Regions from separate parts of the Streptomyces sp. NPDC088733 genome, predicted to be linked through region 4. Evidence: riboswitches for the same ligand, from Rfam matches in the RefSeq annotation. Region 4 holds a riboswitch; each other region holds the start of a gene.
What was found. A riboswitch is a leader RNA that binds a small molecule or an ion and turns the genes downstream of it on or off. The one in region 4 is predicted to bind cobalamin.
Positions count from the first base shown of each region.

Region 1: it holds a riboswitch for cobalamin, as region 4 does, so the genes downstream of both, ACIP64_RS01480 (ribonucleoside-diphosphate reductase subunit alpha) here and ACIP64_RS04655 (CbtB domain-containing protein) in region 4, are expected to answer to the same signal.
Region 2: it holds a riboswitch for cobalamin, as region 4 does, so the genes downstream of both, ACIP64_RS12400 (cobalamin biosynthesis protein) here and ACIP64_RS04655 (CbtB domain-containing protein) in region 4, are expected to answer to the same signal.
Region 3: it holds a riboswitch for cobalamin, as region 4 does, so the genes downstream of both, ACIP64_RS03540 (HoxN/HupN/NixA family nickel/cobalt transporter) here and ACIP64_RS04655 (CbtB domain-containing protein) in region 4, are expected to answer to the same signal.

Region 1 covers NZ_JBIVLH010000001.1:330,221-334,504, reverse strand. Annotated here, with positions in the region: gene ACIP64_RS01480 (ribonucleoside-diphosphate reductase subunit alpha) at 1-1,649, opposite strand, end outside; cobalamin riboswitch at 1,777-1,918, opposite strand; gene ACIP64_RS01475 (helix-turn-helix domain-containing protein) at 2,186-3,157, shown strand; gene mctP (monocarboxylate uptake permease MctP) at 3,445-4,284, opposite strand, start outside.
Region 2 covers NZ_JBIVLH010000005.1:353,781-358,064, reverse strand. Annotated here, with positions in the region: gene ACIP64_RS12415 (NAD(P)/FAD-dependent oxidoreductase) at 1-810, shown strand, start outside; gene ACIP64_RS12410 (anion permease) at 924-2,129, shown strand; gene ACIP64_RS12405 (hypothetical protein) at 2,174-2,389, shown strand; cobalamin riboswitch at 2,535-2,664, shown strand; gene ACIP64_RS12400 (cobalamin biosynthesis protein) at 2,718-3,713, shown strand; gene ACIP64_RS12395 (cobyric acid synthase) at 3,710-4,284, shown strand, end outside.
Region 3 covers NZ_JBIVLH010000002.1:37,826-42,109, forward strand. Annotated here, with positions in the region: gene ACIP64_RS03535 (PepSY-associated TM helix domain-containing protein) at 1-1,366, shown strand, start outside; gene ACIP64_RS03540 (HoxN/HupN/NixA family nickel/cobalt transporter) at 1,439-2,548, opposite strand; cobalamin riboswitch at 2,576-2,777, opposite strand; gene ACIP64_RS03545 (ArsR/SmtB family transcription factor) at 2,866-3,243, shown strand; gene ACIP64_RS03550 (superoxide dismutase) at 3,396-4,013, opposite strand.
Region 4 covers NZ_JBIVLH010000002.1:277,619-281,902, reverse strand. Annotated here, with positions in the region: gene metE (5-methyltetrahydropteroyltriglutamate--homocysteine S-methyltransferase) at 1-1,254, shown strand, start outside; gene ACIP64_RS04660 (CbtA family protein) at 1,306-2,064, opposite strand; gene ACIP64_RS04655 (CbtB domain-containing protein) at 2,083-2,304, opposite strand; cobalamin riboswitch at 2,340-2,489, opposite strand; gene ACIP64_RS04650 (DEAD/DEAH box helicase) at 2,640-4,112, opposite strand.

The sequences.
Region 1 (4,284 bases), on a different contig from region 4:
GAGGCCTCGTACGCGGCGAGCATGATGCGCTCGGCGATCCGGGTGGACAGCGCCTTGGCCTCGGCGGAGTCGAAGGCCAGCCGCAGCTTGAAGAAGACGTCCTGCAGGCCCATCACGCCCAGGCCCACCGGGCGCCAGCGCTCGTTGGAGGCGGCCGCCTCGCGGGTCGGGTAGAAGTTGATGTCCACGACGCGGTCGAGGAAGGTCACGGCGGTGCGGACGGTGGCGTCCAGCCGTTCCCAGTCGAGCGAGCCGTCCTCACCGACGAACGCGCCGAGGTTGACCGAACCGAGGTTGCAGACCGCGGTCTCGCCGTCGTTCGTGACCTCCAGGATCTCCGTGCAGAGGTTGGAGGAGTGGATGACCCGGCCGGGCTCGGCGGTCTGGTTGGCGGTGCGGTTGGAGGCGTCCTTGAAGGTCATCCAGCCGTTGCCGGTCTGCGCGAGGGTGCGCATCATGCGGCCGTACAGCTCGCGGGCCGGGAGGGTCTTGCGGGCCAGGCCGGCCGCCTCGGCCTTGCGGTAGGCGGTGTCGAACTCCTCGCCCCACAGGTCGACCAGTTCGGGCGTGTCGGAGGGGGAGAACAGCGACCAGTCGCCGTCGGCGTCGACGCGGCGCATGAACTCGTCCGGGATCCAGTGCGCCAGGTTGAGGTTGTGGGTGCGGCGCGCCTCCTCACCGGTGTTGTCGCGCAGTTCCAGGAACTCCTCGATGTCCGCGTGCCAGGTCTCCAGGTAGACGCAGGCCGCGCCCTTGCGGCGGCCGCCCTGGTTGACGGCGGCGACGGAGGCGTCGAGGGTGCGCAGGAACGGGACGATGCCGTTGGAGTGGCCGTTGGTGCCGCGGATCAGCGAACCGCGGGAGCGGATACGGGAGTACGACAGGCCGATGCCGCCGGCGTGCTTCGACAGCCGGGCGACCTGGTGGTAGCGGTCGTAGAGGGAGTCCAGCTCGTCCAGCGGGGAGTCCAGCAGGTAGCAGGAGGACATCTGCGGGTGCCGGGTGCCGGAGTTGAAGAGCGTGGGGGAGCTGGGCAGGTAGTCCAGCCGGCTCATCAGGCCGTAGAGCGCGGCGACCTCGTCGAGGGCGCGGGTGGTGTGGTCCTCGGCGAGTCCGCAGGCCACGCGGAGCATGAAGTGCTGCGGGGTCTCGATGACCTGACGGGTGATCGGGTGGCGCAGCAGGTAGCGGCTGTGCAGGGTGCGCAGGCCGAAGTAGCCGAAGCGGTCGTCGGCGCGGCCGGCGAGGGCGGCGTCGACCAGGCCGTCCAGTCGGGCGGCGTGGGTGGCCACGAACTCGGCGGTGCCGTCGGCGATCAGGCCCTCGCGGTGGCCGACGGCGATGGACGCGGAGAAGGACACGGCTCCCTGGCCGGCCGCCTCCTCGGCGACGGCGACCGTCAGCAGCCGGGCGGCGAGGCGGGAGTACTGGGGGTCCTCCGAGATCAGTCCGGCGGCGGCCTCGGTGGCCAGCGCCCGCAGTTCCGCCTCGTCCGCCGCGGCGCTGCGGCCGCGCAGCGCGGCGGCGGCGACCCGGCCGGGGTCGGTGTCGGGGAGGTCTGCGGTCAGCTCCGTCAAGGAGCTCAGCAACTCGGTTCCCGGTGAGGCGGGGTCCGATGCGGTGGCGGGTGCTGCGGGCGCGATGGTCACGTGTGCTCTCTCCCTCGAACGGCGACGACGCGGGAGGGAGGGACGGGGCGCACGCAGGGCAGGGCATGCCCGCGGCGCGTCCGCCGGCCCAACCCGCGAGGCCCGGACACTTCACCGTCCGGACGGCGCGCCGGACGGTGCCGTCGGCAGGTACTCGGACTCGCGGGCATGCCTCCGAGGCGCCCGCACACCGTTGCGGGGCAGTCCCGGATTCCCACCGGCTTCCCCTGCGGCGACAGCGGAGTCGAGCATACATCTAGTGGCGCCTGCCCATGGCGCCACCAGATGTTGTGTCGGAGCGGTCACGGATTGCCCGGTTCACGCGTGCCAGTCGTGGCCGTCCCGGGAGTCGTGGACGTGTCCGGTCAGGGCGGCGAGCGCCAGGAGGAGGAAGAAGACCAGTGCGGTGGCGGTGGCGAGAAGCGTTTCCATGCCCTCGACTGTGCTCCTCGCCGGCCCCCGCCGGGAGTGGCAGGACTGACGTACTCCCTCGAAATCCTGCCACGCCTCTGCCGTGCCTCTGCCATGCTGGGCGCATGCTGCAGAACGTGGCCGTGGTGCTGCTCGACGGCGTCCATCCCTTCGAACTGGGCGTGGTCTGCGAGGTGTTCGGGCTCGACAGATCGGCCGACGGGCTGCCGGCGTACGACTTCGCCGTGGCCTCCGCGGAGGGCCCCACGCTGACCTCCCCGGGCGGGTTCACCATCGGCACCTCGCACGGGCTGGAACGGCTGGAGGAGGCCGACCTCGTGGCCGTGCCGGCCGGCGACTCCTATGTGCGCCGGGAGTACCCGCCGGAGCTGCTGCGGGCGCTGAACCGCACGGTGGAGCGCGGTGCGCGCGTGCTCAGTGTGTGCTCGGGCGTCTTCGTGCTGGCGGCCGCGGGCCTGCTGGACGGCCGCCGCTGCGCGGCGCACTGGCGGCACGCGGAGGAACTGGCGGCCCGTTACCCGCGGGCCCGCGTGGAGCCCGACGTGCTCTACGTGGACGAGGACCCGGTGATCACCTCGGCCGGCACCGCCGCCGGGATCGACGCCTGCCTGCACCTGGTCCGCAAGGAGCAGGGCAGCGACGTGGCCAACGCGATAGCGCGGCGCATGGTGGTGCCGCCGCACCGCGAGGGCGGCCAGGCGCAGTACATCGAGCGGCCGTTGCCGCGCACCCAATGCGACACCGTGGGCGAGGTACTCGGCTGGATGGAACGCCACCTGGACCGCGAGGTGAGCGTGGACGAGCTCGCGGCCCGCGCCCACATGTCGCCGCGCACCTTCGCCCGCCGCTTCCAGCAGGAGACCGGGACGACGCCCTACCGCTGGCTGCTGGGTCAGCGGGTGCTGCTGGCCCGGGAGTTGCTGGAGGCCACCGACGCGACGGTGGACGCGGTCGCGCTCCGCGCCGGCTTCGGCAACGCGGCGACGCTGCGCCACCACTTCGCGCGCTGGGTGGGGACCACCCCGCAGGCCTACCGCCGTGCCTTCCGGCGGCCCGAGCGGGCGCGTACCGCGTGACGACGGGGCCGTCGCCCTGTCCCTGGGCGGGCGGCCACCGCCGGGGTCGCCGGCGTCGGCGGTGTGGTCCCGCCGGGCCGTCTCGTCCACGTCCTCGGGCGCCTTGAGGGTCCATAGGACCAGGGTGAGGACGACGCCCCACCGGCGGGCGGCCACCGAGGCGCGGTCGCGCTCCTCGCAGGCCTGCCGCCGTGCCTTCCGGCGGCCCGAGCGGGCGCGTACCGCGTGACGACGGGCCGCCGCCCCGTCCCAGGGCGGCGGCCCGCGACCGTGGCCGGAGGCGGCCGTCAGTGGCCGGCGACCACCGGCAGTTCCCGCTGGACGTCGGGGTCGCCGGCGTCGGCGGAGTAGTCCTGCTGCGCCGTCTCGTCCACGCCCTCAGGTGCCTTGACGGCCCGGAGGACGAGGGTGAGGACGACGCTGACCACCACGTTGAGCACGAAGGCGGTCAGGCCGATGTAGCCGATCTGCCCGATGACCGGGATGGTGTCGGAGGAGCCGCCGAAGTGCTTCTGGGCGGGGCTCGCGACGCCGTAGGCGACCCAGGTGCCGTAGACCATGCCGACCGCCCAGCCGGCCAGCAGCGCCCAGCGGTGGAACCAGCGGGTGAACAGCCCGCCGACCAGGGCCGGGAAGGTCTGCAGGATCCAGATGCCGCCCAGCAGCTGGAAGTTGATGGCGACCGTCTTGTCCATGGTGAGGACGAAGACCAGCGCGCCGACCTTGACCAGCAGTGAGACGATCTTGGAGACCTGGGTCTCCTGCGCCGGGGTGGCGTCGGGCTTGATGAAGTCCTTGTAGATGTTGCGGGTGAACAGGTTCGCCGCGGCGATCGACATGATCGCGGCGGGCACCAGGGCGCCGATGCCGATCGCGGCGAAGGCCACGCCCGCGAACCAGGACGGGAACATGTTCTCGAACAGCTGGGGGATCGCCAGCTGCCCGTTGTAGCCCGTGATCCCGGCCCCGACCCCGCTGGCCAGCGCCATGAAGCCGAGCATCGCCAGCAGGCCGAGCATCAGCGAGTACAGCGGCAGCACGGTGGTGTTGCGGCGGATGACGTCGCGGCTGCGGCTGGAGAGCACCGCGGTGACCGAGTGCGGGTACATGAACAGCGCGAGGGCCGA
Region 2 (4,284 bases), on a different contig from region 4:
GCGCGGGCGGTGGAGGCGCTCGGCGTGGTGATCCACGAGTCGACGCCGGTGACGGAGATCAGGCCCAAGCACGCGCTGACACCGTACGGGAGCGTGCGCGCCCCCTATGTGCTGCGCTGCACGGAGGGTTTCACGGCGGCGATCAAGGGCCACAAGCGGTCCTGGCTGCCGATGAACTCCTCGATGGTCGTGACCGAGCCGCTGCCCGCCGAGGTGTGGGACACCATCGGCTGGGAGGGCCGCGAGACGCTGGGCGACATGGCGCACGCCTACATGTACGCGCAGCGCACGGCGGACGACCGGATCGCCCTCGGCGGACGGGGCGTGCCGTACCGCTTCGGCTCGCGCACCGACAACGACGGGCGCACCCGGCCGGAGACGGTCGAGGCGCTGCGCGAGATCCTGGTGCGCTTCTTCCCGGCCGCGGGTCGCGCCGCGATCGACCACGCGTGGTCGGGCGTGCTGGGCGTGCCGCGCGACTGGTGCGCGACGGTGGAACTGGACCGTTCGACGGGGCTCGGCTGGGCGGGCGGCTACGTCGGCAGCGGCGTGGCCACGGCGAACCTGGCGGCGCGCACCCTGCGGGACCTGGTGCAGCTCGACTCCGGGCAGGGGCACGGCACCGAGCTGACGGGCCTGCCGTGGGTGCACCACCGCGTCCGCCGCTGGGAACCCGAACCGCTGCGCTGGATCGGCGTGCACGGCCTGTACGCGGCGTACCGCGCCGCCGACCGCCGCGAGCAGTCCGGCCGCAGCGCCGGGACGGACGCACTGGCCCGGGCGGCCGACCGGATCTCCGGGCGCCACTAACGGCCCGCCCCCCGAAGAGCAGCACCCCCAGGATTCCCATCGTTAACTTTCCGTTCACCCAGACTCCGTACGGTCGCCACCGCCACTGACGGATCAAACGAATGTCTGGGTACATGGAACACATCACGCTCCTGATCGGAATCGTGATTATCACCGCACTCGCGTTCGACTTCACGAACGGTTTCCACGACACCGCCAACGCGATGGCCACCACCATCTCCACTGGCGCACTGGGCCCCCGGACAGCGGTGGCGATGTCCGCGGTGCTGAACCTGGTCGGGGCGTTCCTGTCGGTGGAGGTCGCCAGGACGATCTCCGGCGGGATCCTCGACGAGACCGCGGGGATCCGGCCCGAGGTCATCTTCGCCGGGCTGGTCGGCGCGATCGTCTGGAATCTGCTGACCTGGCTGGCGGGGCTCCCCTCCAGTTCGTCGCACGCCCTGTTCGGCGGTCTGATCGGCGCCTCGGTCGCCTCCGCCGGGTTCGGGGCTGTCAACGGCGACGCGGTCGTGATGAAGGTGCTCGTCCCGGCCGTCTGCGCGCCGGTCGTCGCCGGGGTCGCCGCGCTGCTGGCGACCCGCCTGACCTACCGCATCAGCCGCGGCAGCGACCCGGCCGCGACCGCCAGGGGCTACCGGGCGGGCCAGATCGCCTCGGCGGGCCTGGTCTCCCTCGCGCACGGCACGAACGACGCCCAGAAGACCATGGGCGTCATCACGCTCGCCCTCGTCACCGGCAACGTCGTCGCCCCCGACTCCGACCCGCCGCTGTGGGTCATCGGCTCGGCGGGCCTGGCCATCGCGCTCGGCACGTTCATCGGCGGCTGGCGGATCATCCGCACCATGGGCAAGGGCATCACCGACATCCAGCCGCCGCAGGGCTTCGCCGCCCAGACCGGCGCCGCGGCGGTCATCCTGGCCTCCTCGCACCTCGGCTTCTCCCTGTCCACCACCCAGGTCTGCTCCGGTTCCGTCCTGGGCGCCGGGGTGGGCCGCAAGGGCGGTGTCGTCCGCTGGAGCACCGCGGGCCGCATGGCCGCCGCCTGGGTGCTGACCCTGCCGGCCGCCGGCCTGGTCGCGGCGGGCGCCGCGCTCGTGGCCGACCAGGGCGACGCGGGCGTCACCGCCGTCGCCGTGCTGGCGCTCGCCGTGTGCGCCGCGATCCGGGTGGCCGCCCGCCGCAGGCCGGTCGACCACACCAACGTCAACGCCGACGCCGGCACCGCGGAGCCGGGCATCGTCACCGCGGCCGTCGCCGCCGTGGCGCCACCGCCCGCGGGTCCCGCGGCCGGCACCGGCCACACCAAGGCCACCGTCTGACGGCGGGCCCGCAGCCCCCACCCGTCCCGGAAGGACACAGCAGCATGCACATCGACTGGGCTGCCCTCGGCTCCGTCTTCGGCGTCAGCCTCGCCGTCACCGTCGGCCTCGTCGGCGTCTTCACCCTCGGCATCGTCGGCCTGTCCCGGCCGGCCGGAGTCCGGGGCGGTCAGGGCGCCCTGGCGCGCGCGGGCGCGTACGCGTGCTTCGCGCTGTGCGCGGCGGCCGTGGCGTACGGGATCTTCCTGATCGTCGCCTGATACGCCGCCACGCGGTGTGAACTCGGCCTCAGCTCCCGGCCTTTCCGGCCGTGAGCTGGGGTTTCCGCGTTTCCGGGCCGCTACGGGGTGAGTTGACGGGCCGGATCGGCGCGTGGTGGTATCGGAACCGCCACACGGCGGCAGGAGAGGAAGTCCGGTGCGAATCCGGCGCGGTCCCGCCACTGTCACCGGGGAGCGCGCCTCCACCAGCGGCCACGGCCCGTACCACGGGCTGGAAGGCCGGGGGTGCCGCCGATCCGGGAGCCAGGAGACTCTCACCGCCGGTCACGTCGAGCCAGGGCGCGGACCCTGAGTGAGGACACCAGCGATGGACGGCTGCCGCCGTACACCCGACGCCGGCTCTGCCGCGCCGTCGGTCTTCGCCGCCGGGGCGGCTCTCGGCTGGCTTGCCGACCTCGCCCTCGCCGACCCGCGCCGCGGGCATCCCGTCGCGGCCTTCGGGCGCGTGGCGGGCGCACTGGAACGCGCGTTGTGGCAGGACCACCGCGGACGGGGCGCGCTCTACACCGTGTTGTGCGCCGGGGGCGCTGCCGCGGCCGCCGCGGGGACCGCACGCGCCGTACGCCGCTCCCCCGCCGCGTCCGTGGCCCTGACCGCCGCCGCGACGTGGGCGGTGCTCGGCGGTACGTCGCTGGGGCGTGAGGCACGGACGATCGGCGCCGCCCTCGCCGCCGGGGACACCGCGGCGGCGCGGGCCCGGCTGCCCCACCTGTGCGGGCGGGACCCGCAGGCGCTGGACGAGCGGCAGATGGCCCGGGCCGTCGTCGAGTCGGTCGCGGAGAACACCTCGGACGCCGTCGTGGGCGCCCTGGTGTGGGGCGCGTTGGGCGGCGTGCCGGGGCTCGTGGGCTTCCGCGCGGTCAACACCCTCGACGCCATGGTCGGCCACAGGTCGCCGCGGTTCCGCCGGTTCGGCTGGGCGTCGGCCCGCCTCGACGACGTCGCCGGCTTCCCCGGTGCCCGGCTGACCGCCGCGCTCGCCGTCCTGGCGGGCCCCGACCGGCGCGGCGCGTGGCGGGTCTGGCAGGCGGACGGCGGACGGCACCCCAGCCCGAACGCCGGACCCGTGGAGGCCTCGTTCGCGGGGGCGTTGGGCGTACGGCTCGGGGGGACGCTGGCGTACGGGGGCCGGGTCGAGCACCGGCCCGTGCTCGGCGCCGGCAACCGGGCGGTGGAGGTGGCGGACATCGAGCGGGCGGTGCGGTTGTCGCGGCGGGTGGGCGCGCTGGCCCTGCTGGCCACGGCCGGCGGCCGGCTGGCCTGGCACCGGTTCGCCCGCGGGGGACGGAGGGGGAACGCATGAACGGCGGCGCGCTGCTGGTCGCGGGCACCACCTCGGACGCGGGCAAGAGCGTCGTGACGGCCGGCATCTGCCGCTGGCTGGCCCGCCGGGGCGTGTCCGTGGCCCCGTTCAAGGCGCAGAACATGTCGCTGAACTCGTACGTGACGCGCGAGGGCGCCGAGATCGGCCGCGCGCAGGCCATGCAGGCGCAGGCCGCGCGGGTGGAGCCGTCCGCGCTGATGAACCCCGTGCTGCTCAAACCGGGCGGCGACCGCACGAGCCAGGTCGTGCTGATGGGCCGCCCGGTGGGCGAGATGAGCGCGCGCGGCTACCACAACGGCAGCCGCGCCGAACTGCTGGAGACCGTCACCGGCTGCCTGGAGGAGTTGCGCTCCCGCCACGACGCCGTCATCTGCGAGGGCGCGGGCAGCCCCGCCGAGATCAACCTGCGGCACGGCGACATCGTCAACATGGGCCTGGCCAGGGCGGCACGGCTGCCGGTGGTCGTCGTCGGCGACATCGACCGCGGCGGGGTCCTCGCGTCCTTCTTCGGCACGACCGCGCTGCTGAGCCCCGAGGACCAGGAGCTGGT
Region 3 (4,284 bases), 240 kb from region 4:
GTGGAAGGGGGTCCGGGCGCTGCTCGTGCGGCTGCACTTCTACGCGGGTGTGTTCGTCGCCCCCTTCCTGCTGGTGGCCGCTCTGACGGGGCTGGCCTACACCTTCACACCCCAGCTCGACCAGCTCTTCTACGGCGATCAGCTCGGCGTGGCGAAGGTGGGAGACACAGCGCGCCCGATCGCCGAACAGATCGCCGCGGCCCGGAAGTCCCACCCGGAGGGCACCTTGTCCTCGGTGATCACTCCGCCCGGGCCGGATGACACGACGCGGGTGGTCCTGTCACTGCCGGAACTGGGCGACAACCAGCGCACGGTGTTCGTCGACCCCTACACCACCGAGGTCAAGGGGGCGCTGACCACGTGGTACGGCTCCACCCCGCTGACGACGTGGCTGGACGACCTGCACCGCAATCTGCACCTTGGCGAGACCGGCCGGCTGTACTCGGAGGTCGCCGCCAGCTGGCTGTGGGTGATCGTCGCCGGAGGGCTCGTCCTGTGGCTCGGACGTGCCCGCGGGCAACGCGCCAGGTCGGCACGGGGCGTGCTGCTGCCCGACCGCTCCGCGGGCGGAGTGCGGCGTACCCGCAGTTGGCACGCTGCCACCGGTGTATGGCTCGCCGTCGGCCTGCTCGGTCTCAGCGCCACCGGCCTGACCTGGTCCCACTACGCCGGCGCCCGGTTCGGGGAATTGCTGGACGCGACCAAGGGGCATGCGCCCGCGCTGGCCACCGCCCTGCCGGGCGGGCCGGACGCAGGCGAGGGCGGGCCCGCGGGGCACGCCGGACACGGCACGGGCGCCGGCCCGGCGCCGGCCGACCCAGCCGACTTTGACACGGTCCTCGCGGTCGCCCGCGAGGCGGGGCTCGGTGGCCGGGTGGAGCTGACGCCGCCCGCCGATGCGACGAGTGCGTGGACCGTGGCCCAGGACGACGACCTCTGGCCGGTCCACTACGACCAGGTCGCCGTCGACGCCGCCAAGGGCGAGGTCACCTCGGAGAGCCGCTGGGTCGACTACCCACTGCCGGCCAAGCTCAGCAAACTCGGCGTCCAGGGCCACATGGGCCTGCTGTTCGGCATCGTCAACCAGATCCTGCTGGCGCTGGTCGCGGTCGGCCTGATCTCCGTCATCGTGTGGGGCTACCGCATGTGGTGGCAGCGCCGCCCCACGCGTGGCGACCGCACGGCGGCCCTCGGGAAGGCCCCCGCACGAGGGGCGTGGCGACAACTCCCGCTGCCGGTGCTGATCATCGGCGTCCCGGCCGTCGCCGCGCTCGGCTGGGCCCTGCCTCTGCTGGGCATCACGCTGATCGCGTTCCTCTTCTACGACATGGCGTTCGGGCTCTACCTGCGGCGCCCCGCCCCCTGACGTCGCAGCGAGCGAAGGTGCCTCCGGGTCGGGCACACCACTGTGCCCGACCCGGAGGCCACCGAAAGAGCGTCAGACGCTCCCCGCAGTTCGCGCAGCCCAGCGATCCTCGACCTTGGCGACGCGCCAGTACGCGATCGCGATGGCCCACACGACGACGAAGAGGCCGACGATCACGTAGCCGACGTTGTCGAGATCGAGGCCGGCGACCCAGCCCGTGACCCCGTCCGTCATGTCGAGCTTGTCGTGCAGGACCCCGACAAGCTCGATGGTGCCGATGACGAAAGCGACGGCGATGGACAGACCGGTGATGGTGAGGTTGTAGTAGACCTTGCGCACGGGGTTGGAGAACGCCCACTGGTAGGCGAAGTTCATGAACGTCCCGTCGAGGGTGTCGAACAGGCTCATCCCGGCGGCGAACAGCAGCGGCAGGCACAGGATCGCGTACCAGGGCAGACCGGCGGCGGCCCCGCTGCCCGCCATCACCATCAGCGCGACCTCGGTGGCGGTGTCGAACCCGAGCCCGAAGAGGAAGCCGAGTGGGTACATCTGCCCGGGACGCGTGATGGAGCGGGTGAGCCTGCCGAGGACGCGATTCATGAACCCCCTCGATTCCAGGTGGGTTTCGAGCTCGCGTTCGTCGAAGAAACCCGTGCGCATCTTCTTGAAGACCCGCAGTATGCCCAGGAGGGCGACGAGGTTCAGCACGGCGATGAGATAGAGGAACGTGCCGGAAACGGTGGTTCCGACCACGCCCAGCGCCTGGTGCGTTCCGGAGTCCTCGTCTGCCAGGGTGCCTGCCAGACGGGCGCCGCCGGCGACCAGCGCCGCCAGGACCACCACGACGCTGGAATGCCCGAGGGCGAACCAGAAGCCCACCGACACCGGGCGTTTGCCGTCCGCCATGAGCTTGCGCGTGGTGTTGTCGATGGCGGCGATGTGGTCGGCGTCGAAGGCGTGCCGCATTCCGAGGGTGTAGGCGGTGATACCGAGGCCGAGCCCGAAAGCCTCGGAACCGACCCGGTAGTCGTTCGGTGTCACCAGCAGGAACAGGACGCCGAAAGCGACCACGTGCAACGCGGCGATCACGGCCATCAGGGCCGCGGTGCGGAGCGTGTCCTCGCGCCGCCAGCGGAACGGCCCGGCGGACGGGACGGACGGGACGGATGGGGGCAGGGTCATGCGGTCACGCTCCAGCACCTCGTGGATCAACTCGTGAGATGCCGCGGCCGGTCTCCTGGCTTACGGGCGAAGCGCGCCCGCCCCTGCCTTCCCGGCCTGTGAGGACCAGTGGCACCGCCGAAGCGGAAGGGGCGGGAACTACCCGATCACAGTGGCGAGGGCCGCCCCGGACTGAGCCTTGCATCGGCTGTCACCGGTCTTCCCGAGCACCACGGCGCCATCACCCTAGGAGCGCGGGCTCTCCGCCTGCAAGGCTGCACAGGTGCAAAGACGCACAGGTATTCAAGATCACATCCTCGGCTGCCAGGATGGCGCCCATGCACCTTGTTCCCGCCGAGCGGGCGGGCCACCGAACCATTGACGGCCACCGTGTCTGCGACGCTGTCGCGGCCATTGGAGAACCTGGGCATGTACGGGCCTGGGCGGATCGATTCTCGCTGCTCGCCGACCCGGGCCGCCTCGCCCTGCTGCTGGCTCTCCGGACGGCGGGCCCGATAGCGGTCACCGACCTGGCCGTCGCCACGGGCATGACGGACACGGCGGTCTCCCAGGCCCTGCGGCTGCTGCGGGCCGCCGGCATCGTCACCGGTGACCGACAGGGCCGGATCGTCCGCTACCGCATCGTGGACGACATGACCGGGCAACTGCTGGGACACTGCGCGGACCCTCAGGGAGACGGGGCCGCCGACATGTGACGTTGCCGTCGCCCGCCGGCCGACGACGAGCTGGTTGACACCCGGCGCCTGCGAGACCCCTTCGGTGGACCGAGATCGGGACGGGCAGGTGAGCCCGGCGGGCCCCACCGGCCCCGCACACCGTGCGGGCGGGGCCGGATGCGCGTCAGCCGTCAGGCGCCGGAGGCGGTCTTCGCGGCGGTGAAGCGCGCGGTGACGTCGGTCCAGTTGACGAGGTCCCAGAGCTTGGTGACGTAGTCGGGGCGGACGTTCTTGTACTGCAGGTAGTACGCGTGCTCCCAGGCGTCGAAGACCAGGAGCGGGGTCGTGCCCTGGCCGACGTTGCCGTGGTGGTCGTAGACCTGCTCGACGATCAGGCGCTTGCCGAGGGGTTCCCATGCCAGGACGCCCCATCCGGAGCCCTGGACGGAGGCCGTGGCGACGGTGAGCTGCTTCTTGAAGGCCTCGAAGCCGCCGAGGTGCTCGTCAATGGCGTCGGCCAGGGCGCCGTCCGGGCGGTCACCGCCGTCCGGGGAGAGGTTCTGCCAGAAGATCGAGTGCAGGACGTGGCCGGAGAGGTTGAACGCGAAGGTCTTCTCCAGCCCGACCAGGCCGGTGGGGGTGAGGGCGTCCTTGTCGCGGGCCTCCGCGATCTGCTCCAAGGTGTCGTTGGCGCCCTTGACGTAGGCGGCGTGGTGCTTGGCGTGGTGGAGCTCCAGGATCTGTCCGGTGATGGCCGGCTCCAGCGCGGCGTAGTCGTAGGGCATATCAGGAAGCGAGTACGTGCCCATCAGGCACAACCCCTTTCTGCGAGGGTGATCGATTGCGCCAGGATCACCCTACGCCTCTTGTTGCGATGAACTTGCAACAGCGACAGAAGTGCATCAGCATGTTCCCTGGACGGGGTCGGCCCCTCAGCCTTCGGAGTCGTCGTGTCCGCGGTCCCGGACGCGGCACCCCCCGCGGGGTGATCGTCTTTCCAGCCGGCACCTGCCGGTTCTGGCCGACCCCGCCCACCCCGGCCCGACCCCTCCCACTGGGACCCTTGACTGGATCATTGCC
Region 4 (4,284 bases):
CGCTGGCTGGCCTTCGCCCGGCAGAAGACGGCGGAGGTCGTCACCCTCGCCAAGGGGCTGAGCCGGGGGACCGGCGCCATCGCCGGGGAACTCGCCGCCAACCGCGCCGCCCTGGCGTCCCGCGCCTCGTCGCCCATCACCCACGACCCCGCCGTACGGGCACGGGCCGCGGCGGTCACGAGCGCCGACGCCCGCCGCTCGCAGCCGTACGGCGAGCGGGCGGCGGCCCAGCGCGCCCACCTCGGCCTGCCTCTGCTCCCGACCACCACCATCGGCTCGTTCCCGCAGACCGCGGAACTCCGCACGGCACGGGCCGATCTGCGGGCCGGCCGGATCGGCGAGACGGAGTACGAGGAGCGCATCAAGGCCGAGATCGGCGAGGTGATCTCCTTCCAGGAGAAGACCGGACTGGACGTCCTCGTGCACGGCGAGGCCGAACGCAACGACGTGGTCCAGTACTTCGCCGAGCGGCTCACCGGCTGCCTCGCCACCCAGCACGGCTGGGTGCAGTCCTACGGCACGCGCTACGTCCGTCCGCCGGTCCTCGCCGGGGACATCTCCCGCCCCGAGCCCATGACCGTGCGGTGGACGGCCTACGCCCGCTCGCTCACCGACCGGCCGGTGAAGGGCATGCTCACCGGTCCGGTCACCATGCTCGCCTGGTCCTTCGTCCGCGACGACCAGCCCCTCGCCGACACCGCGCGCCAGGTCGCCCTGGCCCTGCGCGACGAGGTCGGCGACCTGGAGCGCGCGGGAACGCCGGTCGTCCAGGTCGACGAGCCCGCCCTGCGCGAGACGCTGCCGCTGCGCTCCGCCGACCGCGCCGGCTACCTGGCCTGGGCCACCGAGGCGTTCCGGCTGACCACCAGCGGCGTGCGTCCGGACACGCAGATCCACACCCACATGTGCTACGCCGAATTCGGTGACATTGTGGCGGCGATCGACGACCTCGACGCCGACGTCATCAGCCTGGAGGCCGCCCGCTCCCACATGCAGGTCGCCCGCGAACTCGCCGCGCACGGGTACCCGCGCGAGGCCGGGCCCGGCGTGTACGACATCCACTCGCCGCGCGTGCCGGGAGTGGACGAGGTGGCCGCCCTGCTGAGGAAGGGTCTGGAGGCCATCCCCGCCGAGCGGTTGTGGGTCAACCCGGACTGCGGGCTGAAGACCCGCGGCTGGGCGGAGACCCGCGCCTCCCTGGAGAACCTGGTCGCGGCGGCCCGCACGGTCCGTTCCGAACTCCCCGCGTCCTGAACACGAGAGGGCCCGCGGACGGTTCCGCGGGCCCTCTCGACGGGTGATGCCTCAGTTGGCCGCCGGTACCGCCCGGCCGGAGGCGGACGGAGCGGGCCGGGGGGACAGCAGGCGTTGTGCCAGCTCGCCGAAGAGGAGGCCGAAGCCGCCCCACAGCGTCAGCTGGATGGCCAGGGCCGACAGGCGGAACCGCCACAGCAGCGTGGCCGGGAAGTCCGCGGGCACCTCGTTGATGACCGGCAGGAACGCGTAGGCCAGCCCGATGGCGACGACGAAGGCCCCGACCGCGACGACCGTGGCGTACCAGGTGCCCACGCGGGGTGCCAGGCGCTTGCCGACGATCACGGCGGCGATCGCCAGCAGCACGCTGAGCACCATCATCAGGAAGTACAGCGTGGTGCGCTTGCCGATGGTGTCCGGATCGCCCACCGACGGCGGGTTGGCCGGGTACTTGAGGAACGGGACGACGTAGACCGCCAGCAGCGCGCAGCCCGACAGCAGCAGGGCCGTCGCACGGGCGGAGAAGCGGCCGACGCGCCCGAGCGCGAAGCAGTAGGCCAGCGCGGCGATTCCGCCGAAGGCGACGCCGTAGAGCAGGATGCCGGTGGCCAGCCCCGCGGTGGACTGCAGGTGGCGGCTGACGAGTTCGACCTCGTGCTCGTGCCCGGAGGCGTGCGCCTCCTCGAAGCCGATGGCGTTGTCGACGCTGGGTTCACCGAGGAAGTAGGCGACAAGGAGGGCGAGCGCGCCGGCGATCAGGCCGGCGAGCATGCCGCGGACGAGGAGGTTCCTCACGGTTGCGGAGTTCATGGCTGCGCGAGGTCCCCGTCAGTGGCAGGGGAAGCCGAGCAGGTGGCGGGCGTCGTGCACCCACTCGTGGACGTCCGCGCCGTTGACGACGGAGGTGGCACCCTGCTCGGCGCCGACGAAGTACAGCAGGATCAGCATGAGGACGCCGATGAAGACCGCCCACGGGGCGATGTCCTTCAGCGGCAGCTTGGCCGGTATGACGGGGGTGGTGACTGGCGGCTGGGCGACAGGCTGCGCCATGGCAGGTCCTCCTCGGGAGTTCGCGTCCCATCTCGGTGGTGCACAGGACGTCGGCTGCGGGTCTGACTCACCAGGCGTTCCGGCCCTGAGGCCGGTCTGGTTCACAGTGGCGCGACCGTCCCGGGATTCCACCGGATTCCGCCATGCCGTCGTCGTATCCGGCAAACCGTACCGCGCCGCGGTACCCCCGGCCAAGACCGCGCCCCGGGCCCGGGAGCCGCCGACGGGGCGTCCGCCTGGACCATTACGCCGGGAGGACGGGCAACTCCCAGAGCTGCCGCGTGATCTGACGCACCGTCGCCGACCGACAGACGCCGTGCCCCCGGTGCCTTGTGTCAGTTGCCCCGGCGGACCCGTGCGGCCTCGCGGGCGGCGGCCATCTGCCGGGCCTCGGCCGCCTTGCGCGACTCCTTCCCGGGCCGCGTGCCCAGGCCGCGGAAGGGGGCACCGCCGCGCGCCGGCGCTTTCACGGGCGCCGCACCGGCGACGGGGACTCCGGAGGGGGCCTGGGCCCCGGTGATCCGGCTCAGCGCCGTCTCGCCGGAACGCACCTGAGTGATCGTGGGGCGGATACCGGCCTCGGACATGAGCCTGGTCACGGCGCCGCGCTGGTGGGAGGTGACGAGAGTCACCACAGTGCCGGAGCGCCCGGCGCGGGCGGTCCGGCCGCCGCGGTGGAGGTAGTCCTTGGCCTCGGCGGGGGGATCGACGTTCACCACGAGATCCAGATCGTCGATGTGGATGCCGCGGGCGGCGACGTCGGTCGCCACCAGGGTCGTCACCTCGCCGGCCCTGAAGCGGGCGAGGGCCCGCGTGCGCTGCGGCTGGGACTTCCCGCTGTGCAGGCCCTCCGCGGGCACGCCCGAACCCTCCAGGTGCCGGGTGAACTGGTCGACGGCGTGCTTGGTGTCCAGGAACATGATCACCCGGCCGTCACGGGCGGCGATCTCCGTGGCGGCGGCGAACTTGTCGGCGGCGTGCACGTAGAGCAGGTGATGCTCCATGGCGACGACGGCCGCGGCCGCGGGGTCGACCGAGTGGACCACCGGATCGCTGAGGTAGCGGCGGACCAGCTCATCGATGTTCCGGTCGAGGGTCGCGGAGAACAGCATCCGCTGGCCATCGGGGCGCACCAGGTCCAGCAGCTCGGTCACCTGCGGCAGGAAGCCCAGGTCGGCCATCTGGTCCGCCTCGTCCAGGACCGTGATCCGCACGTGGTCCAGATGCGCGTCACGGCGTCCGACGAGGTCGCTCAGCCGTCCGGGCGTGGCGACGACGACCTCTGCCCCGGCCCGGATCGCGCCGACCTGCCGGCCGATCGACAGGCCGCCGACCACGGTCGCGAGCCGCAGGCCCAGCGCCTCGGCGTAGGGGGTCAGTGCCTCCGTGACCTGCTGGGCCAGCTCCCGCGTCGGCACCAGGACCAGGGCACGGGGCCGCTTGGGCTCGGCACGCTGCCCCGCGGTGCGGGCCAGCAGCGCCAGGCCGAAGGCCAGGGTCTTGCCGGAGCCGGTGCGCCCCCGGCCCAGGACGTCGCGCCCGGCCAGCGCGTTCGGCAGTGTGGCCGCCTGGATGGGGAACGGCTGCTCCACTCCGAGTGCGGTCAGGGCCGTGAGCAGGGGCGACGGGAGTCCCAGCTCCGCGAACCCGGTGACCGGCGGCAGACCGGGAGTGACCGTCCCGGGTGCCGCGAACTCGCCCCGCGGGGCCGCCGCGGGGCGGCCCGTGCCGGCCAGGCGCCCGGGAACCTGCTGACGGGAACGCCCCGCCTGGCCGGAGCGGTGGTCGTTGCGGGGCGAACGGTTCATGGGAGACCTTCCTCGACGGGGCAGCGCATCGAGGCATTCCCGGTGGGGCGGTGCGGCCGGGGAGTCGCCAGAACGAGCCGAAGACAAGACGGTGATCGGCAGCGACGGCCCCGTCCCTTCGGCGCGGGGGTCCCGGGTGCGTCGTGCGTGCCGGCGCCGGGCGCCGACGCCC